Regions from separate parts of the Glaciimonas sp. GNP009 genome, predicted to be linked through region 3. Evidence: predicted binding sites of a transcription regulator. Region 3 holds the regulator's gene; each other region holds the start of a gene.
What was found. Region 3 encodes LexA, which represses DNA repair genes until DNA is damaged. Its sites were predicted from a motif close to ACTGTATNNNNATACAGT; they were not measured.
Positions count from the first base shown of each region.

Region 1: the regulator LexA is predicted to act here: its motif matches at 1,973-1,990, upstream of ACXX82_RS21550 (DNA topoisomerase IV subunit B).
Region 2: the regulator LexA is predicted to act here: its motif matches at 2,157-2,174, upstream of imuA (translesion DNA synthesis-associated protein ImuA).

Region 1 covers NZ_JBTGUV010000004.1:4,675,549-4,680,179, reverse strand. Annotated here, with positions in the region: gene ACXX82_RS21560 (AAA family ATPase) at 1-266, shown strand, start outside; gene ACXX82_RS21555 (vWA domain-containing protein) at 291-1,460, shown strand; gene ACXX82_RS21550 (DNA topoisomerase IV subunit B) at 2,128-4,116, shown strand; gene ACXX82_RS21545 (lytic transglycosylase domain-containing protein) at 4,116-4,631, shown strand, end outside.
Region 2 covers NZ_JBTGUV010000004.1:138,099-142,729, forward strand. Annotated here, with positions in the region: gene ACXX82_RS01710 (hypothetical protein) at 1-1,850, shown strand, start outside; gene imuA (translesion DNA synthesis-associated protein ImuA) at 2,269-3,147, shown strand; gene ACXX82_RS01720 (Y-family DNA polymerase) at 3,198-4,631, shown strand, end outside.
Region 3 covers NZ_JBTGUV010000004.1:4,780,312-4,784,942, reverse strand. Annotated here, with positions in the region: gene rplI (50S ribosomal protein L9) at 1-268, opposite strand, end outside; gene rpsR (30S ribosomal protein S18) at 295-579, opposite strand; gene priB (primosomal replication protein N) at 601-915, opposite strand; gene rpsF (30S ribosomal protein S6) at 968-1,360, opposite strand; gene lexA (transcriptional repressor LexA) at 1,636-2,310, shown strand; gene ACXX82_RS22010 (RNA methyltransferase) at 2,530-3,309, opposite strand; gene ACXX82_RS22005 (inositol monophosphatase family protein) at 3,642-4,445, shown strand.

The sequences.
Region 1 (4,631 bases), 100 kb from region 3:
TTCCGCAATTGAAGAAAGATTTATTGGCGCAGGCGCTCGAAACATTCTATCAAGTGCGTGAAGTTGCCGGTCTGAAGAAAAAACCATCTACCTCAGAATTACTGGATTGGCTAAAATTATTACTGGCTGAAGATATTCCGGCCTCTGCTCTGCAAAGTAGCGACATCAAGACCATTGTCCCGCCTTTGCATGGCGCGTTACTTAAAAACGAACAGGACGTGCATTTGTTTGAGCGCTTAGTGTATATGGCGCGCAAAAACCGTTAATGTGAAACATTCTGCGAAACTCTAATGCTGATCGATTTTTTCTACACACTTAAAAACGCCAAAATTCCTGTATCAATCAAGGAGTTTTTGATTTTGCTGGAAGCATTGCAAAAGCATGTGATCACGCCATCGCTGGATAATTTTTATTATTTGGCGAGAACGACATTGGTCAAAGACGAAGCGCACTACGATAAATTCGATAAGGCATTTGGATTGTATTTCAAAGGCATTCAGGCGATTTTTGATAAAAACCCTGAGATACCTGCCGAGTGGTTGGCGCAGCGCATGAAGCGGGATCTGACGCCTGAACAGTTGGCGCAGCTTGAAAAATTTGGCTACGACAAGCTCATGGATCGCATCAAAGAGCTACTTGAAGAACAAAAAGGTCGTCATGAAGGCGGAAACAAATGGATCGGCACGGGTGGCACATCGCCATTCGGCCATGGCGGCACCAATCCTGAAGGCATCCGTATGGGCGGCAGCGGCGGCAATCGCACTGCTGTAAAGGTGTGGGAAGCCCGCGCCTACAAAGACTATGATGACGAGCGTGAGCTCAATACCCGCAACATCAAAGTCGCCCTGCGTCGACTGCGTCGATTTGCCCGCGAAGGCGTGGCGGAAGAATTAGCGCTGGACGACACTATTCGGGCCACCGCAAACAATGCGGGCTATCTGGATATCAGAATGCAGGCAGAGCGAAAAAACAACATTAAAGTACTGATGTTGCTCGATGTCGGCGGCAGTATGGACGATCATATTGCTCGTACCGAGGAATTATTTTCGGCCGCTAAGACCGAATTCAAAAACATGGATTTCTTCTATTTCCATAACTGCGTCTACGACTATGTCTGGAAAAACAATCATCGTCGTCATGCGGAACGGTTCCCCACCTGGGATATTCTGCGCAAATACAAACCTGACACCAAGCTGATTTTTGTCGGTGACGCTACCATGAGTCCTTATGAAATTTTGCAACCAGGTGGCTCGGTTGAATATAATAATGACGAAGCTGGCGCCGATTGGTTGCAGCGTTTCACTAATGCCTTTCCAAAATTCATCTGGCTAAATCCTGAGCCAGAAGGTCTTTGGCAATACCGGCAATCGGTAGAAATAGTGAAGCAGTTGATGAGCAATCGCATGTTCGGACTGACTATCGATGGGTTGGAACGTGGGATGCGATTGTTAAGCAAGTGATACAAGGGTAAATAACGCTGTGTTGAACTGAAAAACTCTGCCAGCTTGCTCGCTAGCTTGTTAGCGCCAATTCACAGATGGTGCGGCGACTTTTGGTGCAACGTATTCGATTAGTCTACGTACCGATAATCACACTCTTACGTCGTCGTAAAAGCGTGCAAAAAATGGATGTTAGACTGAGAAGATGCGCTAAAATCAATGGCTAGAGAGTATGTGTCTGCCATTCTTTTACCTCCACAGTCTTACGGCTTGTGATCAGTTTTCTAAGATGCCTGAATTATCCATCTTCGCCATCGAAGAGCAAACTTTCAATTTTCTGTCACGTCCATATAATGGGGGGAAGTGCTGAAAGCTAGCGACCAAAACTGTAGATTTTGATAATTTCATCAACACCACGGTATGGTCTAACCTATTTTCTTGAATGTTTACGTATTTTGAAGACGGTGGTTGTCATGACCCCCTTTCAGAAATTTATTAAAAAACAACAAGCAGCCGCATTTTAGCTGGTTCAAACTGTTTTTGCATCGAGAAACGACCTATTCTGGAGCTGCGTCGATTTTTTCATTAGAATGCGTTCTTGTAGAGATTTCCCTCATTTTGATATTACTTGTTTTTTGTCTTAATTTACTAAAAGACAAGTATTAAAACTGCACCCCAACTGAATTGCATGGCAACTAAAAAATCTCCGATTTCCGACTACAGTGAATCATCCATCCGCGTCCTAAAGGGACTGGAGCCTGTCAAACAACGTCCCGGCATGTACACGCGGACCGAAAATCCACTCCATATCATTCAAGAAGTGATTGATAACGCCTCCGATGAGGCGCTGGGCGGCTATTGCAAAAATATTCTGGTGACGTTAAATGTCGACGGTAGCGTCAGCGTCGAAGATGATGGCCGAGGCATACCCGTTGGTATGCACCCGGAGGAAAAAGTCCCTACCGTCGAAATTGTATTCACGCGCCTGCACGCCGGCGGCAAATTCGATAAAGGTAGCGGTGGCGCTTACGCATTCTCCGGTGGCCTCCACGGTGTCGGTGTTTCCGTCACCAATGCACTTTCCACGCGACTTGAAATCACCGTCTGGCGTGAAGGCGGCGTTCATCAACTGGCGTTTGCCGGTGGCGATCTCATTGAGCAGTTAAAAACCCGGCCCCAAACACGCGACGACAAAAAAAGCGGCACACGCGTTACTGCATGGCCAGACCCAAAATATTTTGACTCGCCCGCAATCTCACAACCGGAATTGCAGCGTCTGCTGCGCTCAAAAGCGGTTTTGCTTCCGGGCGTCAAAGTCACCCTTCTCAACGCCAAAACCAATGATAGCCAAACCTGGCAGTACGACCAAGGGTTACGCGGCTATCTGATGGAGTCGTTAGCGCAATCGTCTAGCTCTGAGCCGCTAATACCGCTGTTTGAAGGCGAACAATACGCCACTGCAGAAACCGACGGATTTGCTGAAGGCGAAGGTGCGGCATGGGTCGTGGCGTGGACTGAAGATGGCGGTATCGTCCGTGAATCGTATGTCAACCTGATTCCAACCTCGGCTGGAGGAACGCATGAATCCGGTCTGCGCGAAGGGCTGTTTGGTGCAGTGAAGAATTTCGTTGACATGCACTCACTGTTACCGAAAGGTGTCAAACTGCTACCGGAGGATGTATTCGCCCGCGTATCGTTTGTTTTATCGGCCAAAGTGTTAGATCCACAATTTCAGGGGCAGATCAAAGAGCGTCTGAATTCGCGTGATGCGGTAAAGTTGATCTCGACTTATACTAAACCAGCGCTAGAATTATGGCTCAATCATCACGTCGAATACGGTAAAAAACTTGCCGAGCTCGTTATCAAGCAGGCGCAAAATCGTTTACGTTCAACCCAAAAAGTTGAAAAGAAAAAAACCTCGGGTATTGCCGTGTTACCTGGCAAACTGACAGATTGCGAATCCAGCGATATTAGTCGTAACGAGTTATTTCTGGTCGAGGGTGATTCAGCTGGCGGCTCCGCAAAAATGGGACGTGATAAAGAGTTTCAAGCGATTCTTCCTCTGCGTGGAAAAGTGCTGAACTCGTGGGAAACTGAGCGCGACCGCCTATTTGCGAATAATGAAATCCACGATATGGCGGTTGCTATCGGGATCGATCCCCATAGCAAAAATGACACAGTCGATTTCAGCACGCTCCGTTACGGAAAGATCTGCATATTGTCAGATGCGGACGTCGATGGATCACATATTCAAGTGTTGCTGCTAACGCTGTTTTTCCGCCACTTTCCACAGCTTATTGATCGTGGGCATATTTGCGTTGCACGGCCACCATTATTTCGGGTTGACGCACCCGCCCGCGGGAAAAAACCTGCACAAAAAATTTACGCATTAGACAACGGTGAACTCACTGCGATCGAAGATAAGCTGCGTAAAGATGGCGTCAAGGACGGGTCTTGGACCATTTCTCGCTTTAAAGGTTTGGGTGAGATGAACGCCGGGCAGTTGTGGGAAACCACCATGAATCCGGATACGCGTCGCTTGCTACCCATTATGCTCGGGGCGTTTGATCTGGAGGCGTCCGAAAATCGCTTTAATATGTTGATGGGCAAAGGCGAAGCCTCAGCACGTCGGGCATGGATTGAAGAGCACGGCAACGAAGCCGAGGCCGACATCTAATGAAACCTTCGGCACACATACGTCGACTGATACTTTCACTGACTTTCATGTCAGTACTGGTCACAGTCAACGCACGTGCCGATATTTATGGTTTTATCGACGAGCAAGGCGTCGGGCATTTTGCTACAGAAAAGATCACTGACCGTTACCAGTTATACATGCGAGGAAATGCGACCTTTGACTCCTCGAATTTCTTCTCCCATAAAGACCAACGAGTAGTCGGCCTGGATTCAAACTTCACAAAGACGCCGCTATATCGCTATCTATCGCAACATGCCGGTACTAAAAAATTTGAAGCGATTGTTAATCAGGCCGCAAAAGAATTTTCCCTTGAACCGGCATTGTTGAAAGCTGTCATGGCAGCGGAATCGGGGTTTAATCCAGCTGCCGTATCGCCAAAAGGCGCGGTCGGACTGATGCAAATTATGCCCGACACCGCCGAACGTTACGGCGTCATTAGTGACAAGAAAAAAACGGTACAGGAAAAGTTAAGCGATCCACGCACTAACATACGT
Region 2 (4,631 bases), 4.6 Mb from region 3:
AGACTATTACCTCTTTTGATGACGCAATAAAACAGGGGTTTAACTTACCAGAAGGTTGGTCAGCATCGACGATGTACGTTGATAATTTTAATGCCGATCAATTTATTTTCAGCTTTCAAGATGAGAGCGGCAACATCATATATCGCCATGGCCCGAACCAAAAAAATGCATTCGAAGAACTTTCTGCTGAGGCGTTTGAAGAAAAGCGATGCAGAGTGAGGCGAGCGCCACCTGGTACTTTGCAAGCAAGTTGTAGCATGATGGGCTTTAACATCACGCCCTTACCACGAGAGTCGGCACGGACTAAGGCAATCAATCATCTTGTTACGCTGGATATGAAAAACCTTCCTTTTTATGAGCGCTCGCTGCTTCGACTTGAAATGCTACGCGATGCTGAAAAAATTGAAAATGCGTTCCAAAAAATTCCCCAACTCGCACAAGATTTTCTCGCTTTAACCGCTCGCATGGTTAGCAAGCCGAAATTGACCGTGTCTGCCGCCAGCAAGGAGCTACGCACGTTAACATGGGGACGCGGCACTGTGCCAGCAAATAGGCTGCGGGATTTGACGCAGTTTTGGCAAGAAGTACACTTACAGCTAGAGCATGAATCCTCTGATCATTTGGGAGGGGCGGCCACTGCACTGAAAGATGTGTGCAAACTAGGCCTGCAACTCTGCCAGACACAACAGTCTTATGGCGAATTAGCAGACCTTTACGTTGATCAGGTAAAAGAGCTGAACCACTTAAATGATGATTACGAAACCAACTTCATCATGCCGCAACAAAAAATGACATCGCGGCTCTGGAAAACGGTATTTGGTCCCCCTCCAGCCTCAGTACTGACAGAGGCTGGAGGCTGGACATTTGCGGTGCGTGCCAAAGGCTTATCTGAAATAAGTGCTATTTATGGAGCGAAATTTGCCCACGATATTAGTGCTGCATACGCCAATAGCTACTCACTTGCCGGTCAGTTGACAGACTGGGCGAAGAACGACCCACAACCATTCTGGCAGCATGCTTCTGCTTTTTTTCACGTTGCTGAAGAAAGTTTGACAATGGCCTACAAAGATAATTTGGTACGAACAATATCAAAATTTGGCAGTTGCGCCGCTCCCTACAACATCAATAAGCTACGCATTATCTCGCCGTCAATCAGCCCGCAAGGAATACATTACCGATATAACCTGGAAAAACATATAGAAAGCGCACCTCAGGAGGCGTCGCTCTTTGCCAACACGATTTCAGCCTACACTTATGAAGGCGGCCCTGAGCGTGGCGAGCTTTATCTGACAACCACAACATTTTTATCACCAATCAACAACCCCAGTTCGTTGCAGGACACCTTACAACATGAGTTGTCACATTTGGCAATACCGGACGGTCACCAGGAATTTTATCTTACAGCAGACAGATCAAAATATGGGCACTACTCAGAAAACGGTCTGCGTCGGAACGCCGACGCCATACTCAGTTCACAGGCGGCATTTCTGGGATATGCGGGAACTCAACCACAAACAAAGCAGATTTTTTTAGCGCATTTCAAAACGGTATTGCCCGCTACCCTCAAGAATTATTTGCCCGAAGGTATTAAGAACGATCTCACTGATAAACGTTTTCAGGAGTTTGTCAAAAAAGTCTTCGAAGGACCACCCGATGAAAAAATTGCGGCATTTATGATGCCTGATCTATTTATCGCATGGCTTCAACATATGTCAATAGTATTACCTAAAGTAGGTGCTGAAAATACAAAATTGAGACATACGCGCGATGCTTCACCTAACAATATGAATGTCCAGGTCCAAAAATTTCTGGCACGTGAATTGTTTGAGGCGAGCAGTCATAAAAAGTAAAATTGGTATAGATTTCATGGTATTTCTGCCTCATGTGCATGATGTAAGGAAGGTATGCGGTATCAAAAGCACATCGAGGTGAGTTGATATTCGTCAACCAAAGTACCGAAAACAATGCCAGAAATGAATCGAAGCGAACTTGTCGCAAAGCCAACTCACCTAGGTTCCGCAATATGCGGAAAGAATCACCCCGCTAACGCTATCGATCTACAGACAAAATAAAGCCAATATTTAGCAAAATTCAGCATTCAAAGTGGGCTCATAACAAAATTAGCTAATGAATTATTGAAGAGCCATTGAAAAAGTACTGTATATTTATACAGTACAATAGAAATTATCTTTTTCTCGTCTATTTAAATAATCTGTTAATTAAGTCAGTTAGCAAAAATGCTATCCGACTAAACAATTGAGCTAAATTATGTCCGCCACTCCACATATTATTGCGCCTCCTGCCGCTCGCTCCAGCAGCATATCCGTTGCTGCACAGTCGCTAGTTGAATCGCTCCCGCATGCGTTGTGGCGCGGCAATCAAATGTCATCTTATCGCGGCGCCGTCATGACATCTGGTCATGACGCTCTGGATCAAGAGCTCCCCAATCGCGGATGGCCCCATTCGGCATTAATAGAGCTTTTGTTGCAGCAAGCTGGAAGTGGTGAAATGCATTTATTGCAACCTGCCTTAACCATGCTCACGCAGGAGAATCGAAGGATCGTCCTTTTGCAACCTCCCCATTTACCCCAAATAGCAGCGTGGAGCGGCTGGGGTCTGCCCGCGCATCGATTGCTATGGATAAAGACCGCCGGAAGTGCCGATGCACTTTGGTCAGCTGAGCAGATTTTACGCAATGGTAGTTGTGGTGCTCTGGTGTTCTGGCAATCTCATATCCGTACCGATGCGCTACGACGCTTGCACCTTGCAGCACAAGCCAGCAACACCATGTTGTGGATGGTCCGACCTTTGAGCGCGGCCCATGAGTCGTCACCTGCGCCGTTAAGACTGTTGCTCCGCCCTGCACATAACGGTATCGAAGTACAACTACTCAAGCGTCGCGGACCGCAACATATTGAACCGCTTTACCTGACTTGGGCCAATAGCGAAGCATCGGATGCAGTGGAAGAAACATCAAATCCATTAATACATTCAGTCAGCACAAATATTACGGACACAAAAATACTCTCAAGAATCAACATTAAGACAACTCAGTCCATGAAGAAGAACCAAGGGCATAACCAGGAACTCGCACTAGAAACACAAATCCAGTCTGTGGAATTGCCAGCACCGCATAACCAATATTGACGCGAATTGACTCGAACTGACGCGTACAGCCACTTTTTAGGAGGCCAATAATGATGCCTTTGTGGATTGGTGTACATCTTCCTTTATTACCGCTTGAAACCTGCCGCCCGCGCTGGTCTGCACCAGGCATGATGGCGGTAATGGATCACGATCAGGTATTGACGATGACAACCGATGCTGCCGCCAGCGGTGTGCGCAGCGGAATGCGGCGCGGCGGCGTGCTGGCAATCGCTCCCCAAACTACCCTTTATGAACGGGATTTAGTCAAGGAGCAAAGTGCAATGGATGCGATAGCGCTGACATTGTTGCAATACACACCGGAAGTCACACATGCCGAAGAAGCCAGCTTACTGCTTAACATCAGCGCCAGCCTGAGCGCTTTCGGCGGTCGCTTAGTACTCTGTCGTCGTGTGCGTGCAAGCATTGATGCGCTCGGCTTTACCGCACAAATCAGCATGGCGCCAACCGCACAAGGAGCGTGGTGTTTAGCGCGTTATGTACCGCGTTCCGGTCTACCCAAACAACGTCGCAGCGTCCGAATGGATACCGCACTGCGCTACATCCAGGCATTACCATTTTCTGTATTGCCGGCAACACATCCTTATCAAGAGTGGCTGGAAGGAATCGGCTGTCGCACCATTGCTGATCTTCGCAGATTACCGCGCGCGGGATTGCTGCGACGTAGCGACAAACGGATACTGGAAACGCTCGATTGTGCGTATGGCGTCGCACCGGAAATGTTTGAATGGGTGCAAGCCCCGAAAGAATTCTCAGCCTATCTGGAATTGCCAGATCGGATAGAACATGCCGAATCGGTCTTGTTCGGCGCACGTCACTTAATCCAGCAAATGATCGGCTGGCTGGCGGCACAACAGTTGGCGATCTCTGGTTTTGTTCTTTCAATGGAACATGAACGCGGGCGTCAGGCAATTGCACCAAGCACTTTGGAAATAACACTCGCAGAACCGGCATGGCATGAAGCGCATTTGTTGCGCTTGCTAAAAGAGCGTCTTAGCCGTTATCAGCTAAGTGGTCCGATTATTGCCGTGCGACTGAGTGCAACCCAGGTAACCCCAATGTTGCCACCTACCGCATCACTCTTTCCTGAGCCCGGCGGCACCTCAGCTGACTATCATCGTTTGTTAGAACTCTTAACAGCACGACTCGGCGCAGAAAATGTCCTCGCGCCAGCTGCATTGGCAGATCATCGGCCAGAAGTGGCGAATGCCTGGCAAGCTGCCAGCAATACCCTTTTGCAGACGACCAATACGATCATTGCAAGCCAACGACCATTTTGGCTTTTACAACAACCACTCGCCCTGTTGGTGCGCGACCATCGACCATTTTATGGATCACCGTTAAGGTTGCTGTCGGGGCCGGAAAGAATTGAAGCCGGATGGTGGGACGAAGGACTTGCTGTACGCGATTACTTCATCGCAGAAGGCAGTGAAGCGGCGCGTTATTGGGTCTATCGCGAACGTGAT
Region 3 (4,631 bases):
ACAAACGGCCATCAACACCTGATTTTTGCGAAATCTTCACGGTCAAACCGTTCAATTTTTCGCCTTGCGCTTGGGCGGCTGCCAATTTAGCAGCTGCAGTTTTTTCCAACTCTGCGCGTTTAACTTCAAATTCAGCAATTGCTGAAGTTGTAGCACGGCGAGCAAGACGTTGTGGAATTAGAAAGTTACGTGCATAACCATCTTTTACACGAACGACTTCACCAAGATTGCCGACATTAACGACTTTTTCTAACAGAATAATTTGCATGTTTTTCTCCTATTTCAAGTCGTCAATTAAACGTTGTGCAGATCGGTGTAAGGCAACAACGCAAGGAAACGCGCGCGTTTGATCGCGGTGTCAACTTGACGTTGGTAAATTGCCTTAGTACCTGTCAGGCGTGCTGGCATAATTTTGCCATTTTCCTGAACAAAATCTTTCAACGTATCGACGTCTTTGTAATCAACGCTAGCAACGTGTGCTGCTGTGAAACGACAAAACTTTTTACGCTTGAACAGCGGGTTTTGTTGTTGACGCTTGTTTTTCAGTTTGCTTTTATCGAACTTTTTACCGAATGCCATTTGAGGCTCCTGTATAAATAATTAGGCCGCAGTTTCAGCTGCAGCAAATTCAGTGATGTGAAATACCAGACTTTTACCGTTGCGACTCTTGCGTGCCAAAAATCCTGTGAACCAGTACTGACCACCCAATACCGTCTGATTGAATCGCCCCGATATCTCGCCTATGGCAAGAGCGGCAATTTCGAACTCAACCTGACGTTGGATACCCGCTTCATGTGGTGACGAACGACTCAGCAATATTGCTGAAACGATCGGGATACCCGCTGGCGTATAACGCAATACTTCGCGCTCTGCGATTTCGGCAACCAATTGAAGCGCGTTGTTGAGTTGATTCACTCCGGTCTATTTGGAAAATGGTGACGCAATGAATGCAAGTTAATCGGCAAAATTAGGCGGCTGCCGGGGCTGATGCTGGCGCAGCTGGTGCTTCAGTACGATGGCTTTTAGCAGCATCTTCCTTTTGCACAGCCTTCATCATTGGCGATGGGCCAGTTTCAGCTTTTTTCAGCTTGACCGTCAGGTGACGCAAAACAGCATCATTGAACTTAAAGCCAGTTTCGATTTCGGTCAGTGTTTCGCTGTCGCATTCGATGTTCAAGCAAACATAGTGTGCTTTTGCCAATTTTTGGATCAGGTAAGCCAATTGACGGCGACCCCAATCTTCAACGCGATGAACGATACCGCCACGTGTAGTGACAATACCCTTATAGCGTTCGATCATTGCAGGCACTTGCTCGCTTTGATCCGGATGGACGATAAACACGATTTCATAATGACGCATGTAAGCTCCTTTTTGGACTGTTGAAAATAGCCCACCCCGGCGTCAAGACGAGTGTGGGAAGAGGAAAGTCGATAACTATACAGTGAAATCCTTCAAAACTCAATGCTCAATACACATGATCGTCATACAGACAAATAGATTGTCAAATTTACTTGCATTCAACTGAATACTGTACAAAAATACAGACTGTTTATATACACAGTTCGCCGGTAGCATAAATCGCAGCATGAACGCCATATTCTCGCACCAGCCCTTATTCGACAACCGCTATCAATATGATCAAATTAACTGCACGCCAACAACAAATACTTGATCTCATCAGGGATGCTATTGAGAACACGGGTTTCCCTCCGACTCGCGCTGAAATCGCATCCGAGTTAGGATTTCGCTCAGCCAATGCAGCTGAAGAGCATTTGCAGGCGCTTGCACGCAAAGGCGCCATCGAAATTTCTCCGGGGACGTCTCGCGGAATACGGCTTCTTGCAAAAGGCCCTAGCCCGACTAGTAAGCGCAATAATGATGACATCGGGCAGCAATTTACCTTACCCCATCCTGCATTAATGCAACTCAATCTTCCATTGGTGGGACGCGTGGCTGCCGGATCACCAATCCTGGCACAGGAACACGTTCAGGCACGATACAACATTGATCCTACCTTTTTTAGCGATAAACCGGATTACTTGCTGAAGGTACGCGGCATGTCTATGCGTGATGCCGGTATTCTTGATGGGGATCTACTAGCTGTCAAAAAAACGGAATCAGCGAGAAACGGTCAAATAGTCGTAGCACGACTGGGCGATGACGTCACCGTCAAGCGATACAAAAAAACTGGCTCTTCGATACAACTACTACCAGAAAATCCAGAATTTGAACCGATCATTGTCAGCGAAGATCAAGATGACTTTGCGTTAGAAGGCTTAGTGGTGGGATTAATGCGGAACTGGGGCTAATCCTTAAAAATGCAATTATCGGCTCGATCAGAGCTGATAATTGCAAGCGTATCAAGGCGCACTTTTTAATGAAGACGTAAGCTAATTAACCTAAATAGCGCATTTGAAAGCCCCTCTCAGGATGAAAAGCGGCATCTCTTAGCGTTAATCAAAACTACTCAAAAATTCCTTAATTACTTTTGAAGCAATAATTTTTAACACCCGGAAAAAATTTCTCCATCAATCAAGACGCCGCCGCTTAGTCAAAATCTGATTAGCGATACCGCGCAAAATATTCACCTCTTCAGTTTCCAACCCTGCGCGTGCAAACAAACGCTTCAGGCGTGGCATCAATTTTTTCGGATGTGCCGGATCGAGAAAATCGATTTCAATCAGTGCTTTTTCCAAATGGGCAAACATACCTTCAATCTCAATCAGATTAGCGGTATCGCCGTGAAATCCGATCTCGTCACTTGACTCACTCTCGCCAGGCGGTTGTTCAGCGCTAGCCGCGACCCGAAACTCATAAGCTAATACTTGCACCGCTTGCGATAAATTTAAGGAGGAATAATCGGGATTCGCCGGAATGTTAATTAATACATTACATTTCTCGACGATTTCATTCGGCAAACCATAGCGCTCGCTTCCAAATAATATTGCCCCAGTCAGGGTTTTATCTGTCGCTAGTTGCGCCGCCACCGCTCTTGGTGCCATCACAGGTGGAGAAAACTCGCGGAGGCGCGCACTTAGCGCAGCTGCATAATTGCACCCGATCAAGGCCTGTTCGACAGTCTCGACGATTCTGGCTGACGATAGAATATCTTGCGCACCGCTTGCTAATGCAATTGCCTCATCACGCTGTAAAACGTCCGGATAGCGGGGATTCACCAGGACCAGCTCGGAAAATCCCATTGTTTTAATAGCACGTGCAGCTGCGCCAACATTGCCGGGACTACTGGTATCAACCAGTACAAAGCGTAGGCGATTGAAAAGAGACGTGTTGGTTTTTGTCAGGTTCATTTAAAATAGCGTCATTCGCAGGTTAATTTTCAGGAAACGCTGATGTTTAGTGTCTTGGAGTATTAGCCGGGAGCCTGTCGGTCTGACCGGATCAAAGTGAAAAATGCACTGAACGAGGACAGATTTTGCCAGATTCGCAGCACCGATAGCCAGCTATTGGTCGAGAAACTGATGAAACATGACCTGACCAGATCATTTTTCAGCCGATTCCGCATAGCCCGTCAGGCCCTTGTTACCGTCAAGACGGCCTGCATCGCTCATTATTAATAATATAGGTTGGTTCTGTTCCCATTAGGCACAGTGCCGCCATTTTAACGGAACCGAATCCAGATATGCATCCTATGCTCAATACGGCCATCAAGGCCGCCCGTCGTGGTGCCGCAGTCATTTCGCGCGCCTCCTTCGATCTCGACCTGCTTCAGGTAGAAAAAAAAGCACATAACGATTTTGTCACTGAAGTTGATAAAAATGCCGAAGCGGCAATTATTGACATTTTGAAGAACGCCTATCCAGACCACGCCATATTGGCCGAAGAGTCCGGTGCGTCCGACAATCTACATGACGAAAACGAAAACGTCTGGATTATCGATCCAATCGATGGCACTACCAACTTCATCCATGGCTTTCCACAATACTGCGTGTCGATTGCGTTACAGCATCGTGGACAAATTACCCAAGCCGTCATCTATGACCCAACTCGTAATGATTTATTTACCGCTAGCAAGGGCGCTGGCGCTTACTTAAATGAAAAACGTATCCGTGTCAGCAAACGCACTCGCATTGCAGATGGCTTGATTGGAACCGGCTTTCCTTTCCGCGAGACCGAAGGGCCGGTCATGGACGAGTACATGAAAATGTTCCGCGTAATGACACAAAACTGCGCTGGTCTGCGCCGCCCCGGCTCGGCTGCGCTCGATCTGGCATACGTTGCAGCGGGTCGCCTGGATGGTTTTTTTGAAAAAGGTTTAAAACCGTGGGACATCGCGGCTGGTACTTTGCTGATTACGGAATCTGGCGGTATCGTCGGTAACTTTGTTGGGGATTCTGATTACCTCTACAAAGGCGACGTATTGGCTGGCAACCCTAAAATATTCGCACAATTGGTTAGTTTATTATCGCCATACGCAAAAAAGTAGAAAAAAACTGAATGGCATCCTATCCTAAAGATGAGGCCAGAATGTCACAAGGGAATAGGTTCAGGGATATCACTAAAGTGGCGTGATTTGAACCAACTGATCGACTCAAATGATCGACGCCTCTGACGGCATCATATGTTTTTATATGATGCCGTTTTCACATCAAAAGCGCCAAATGTTTTGTGA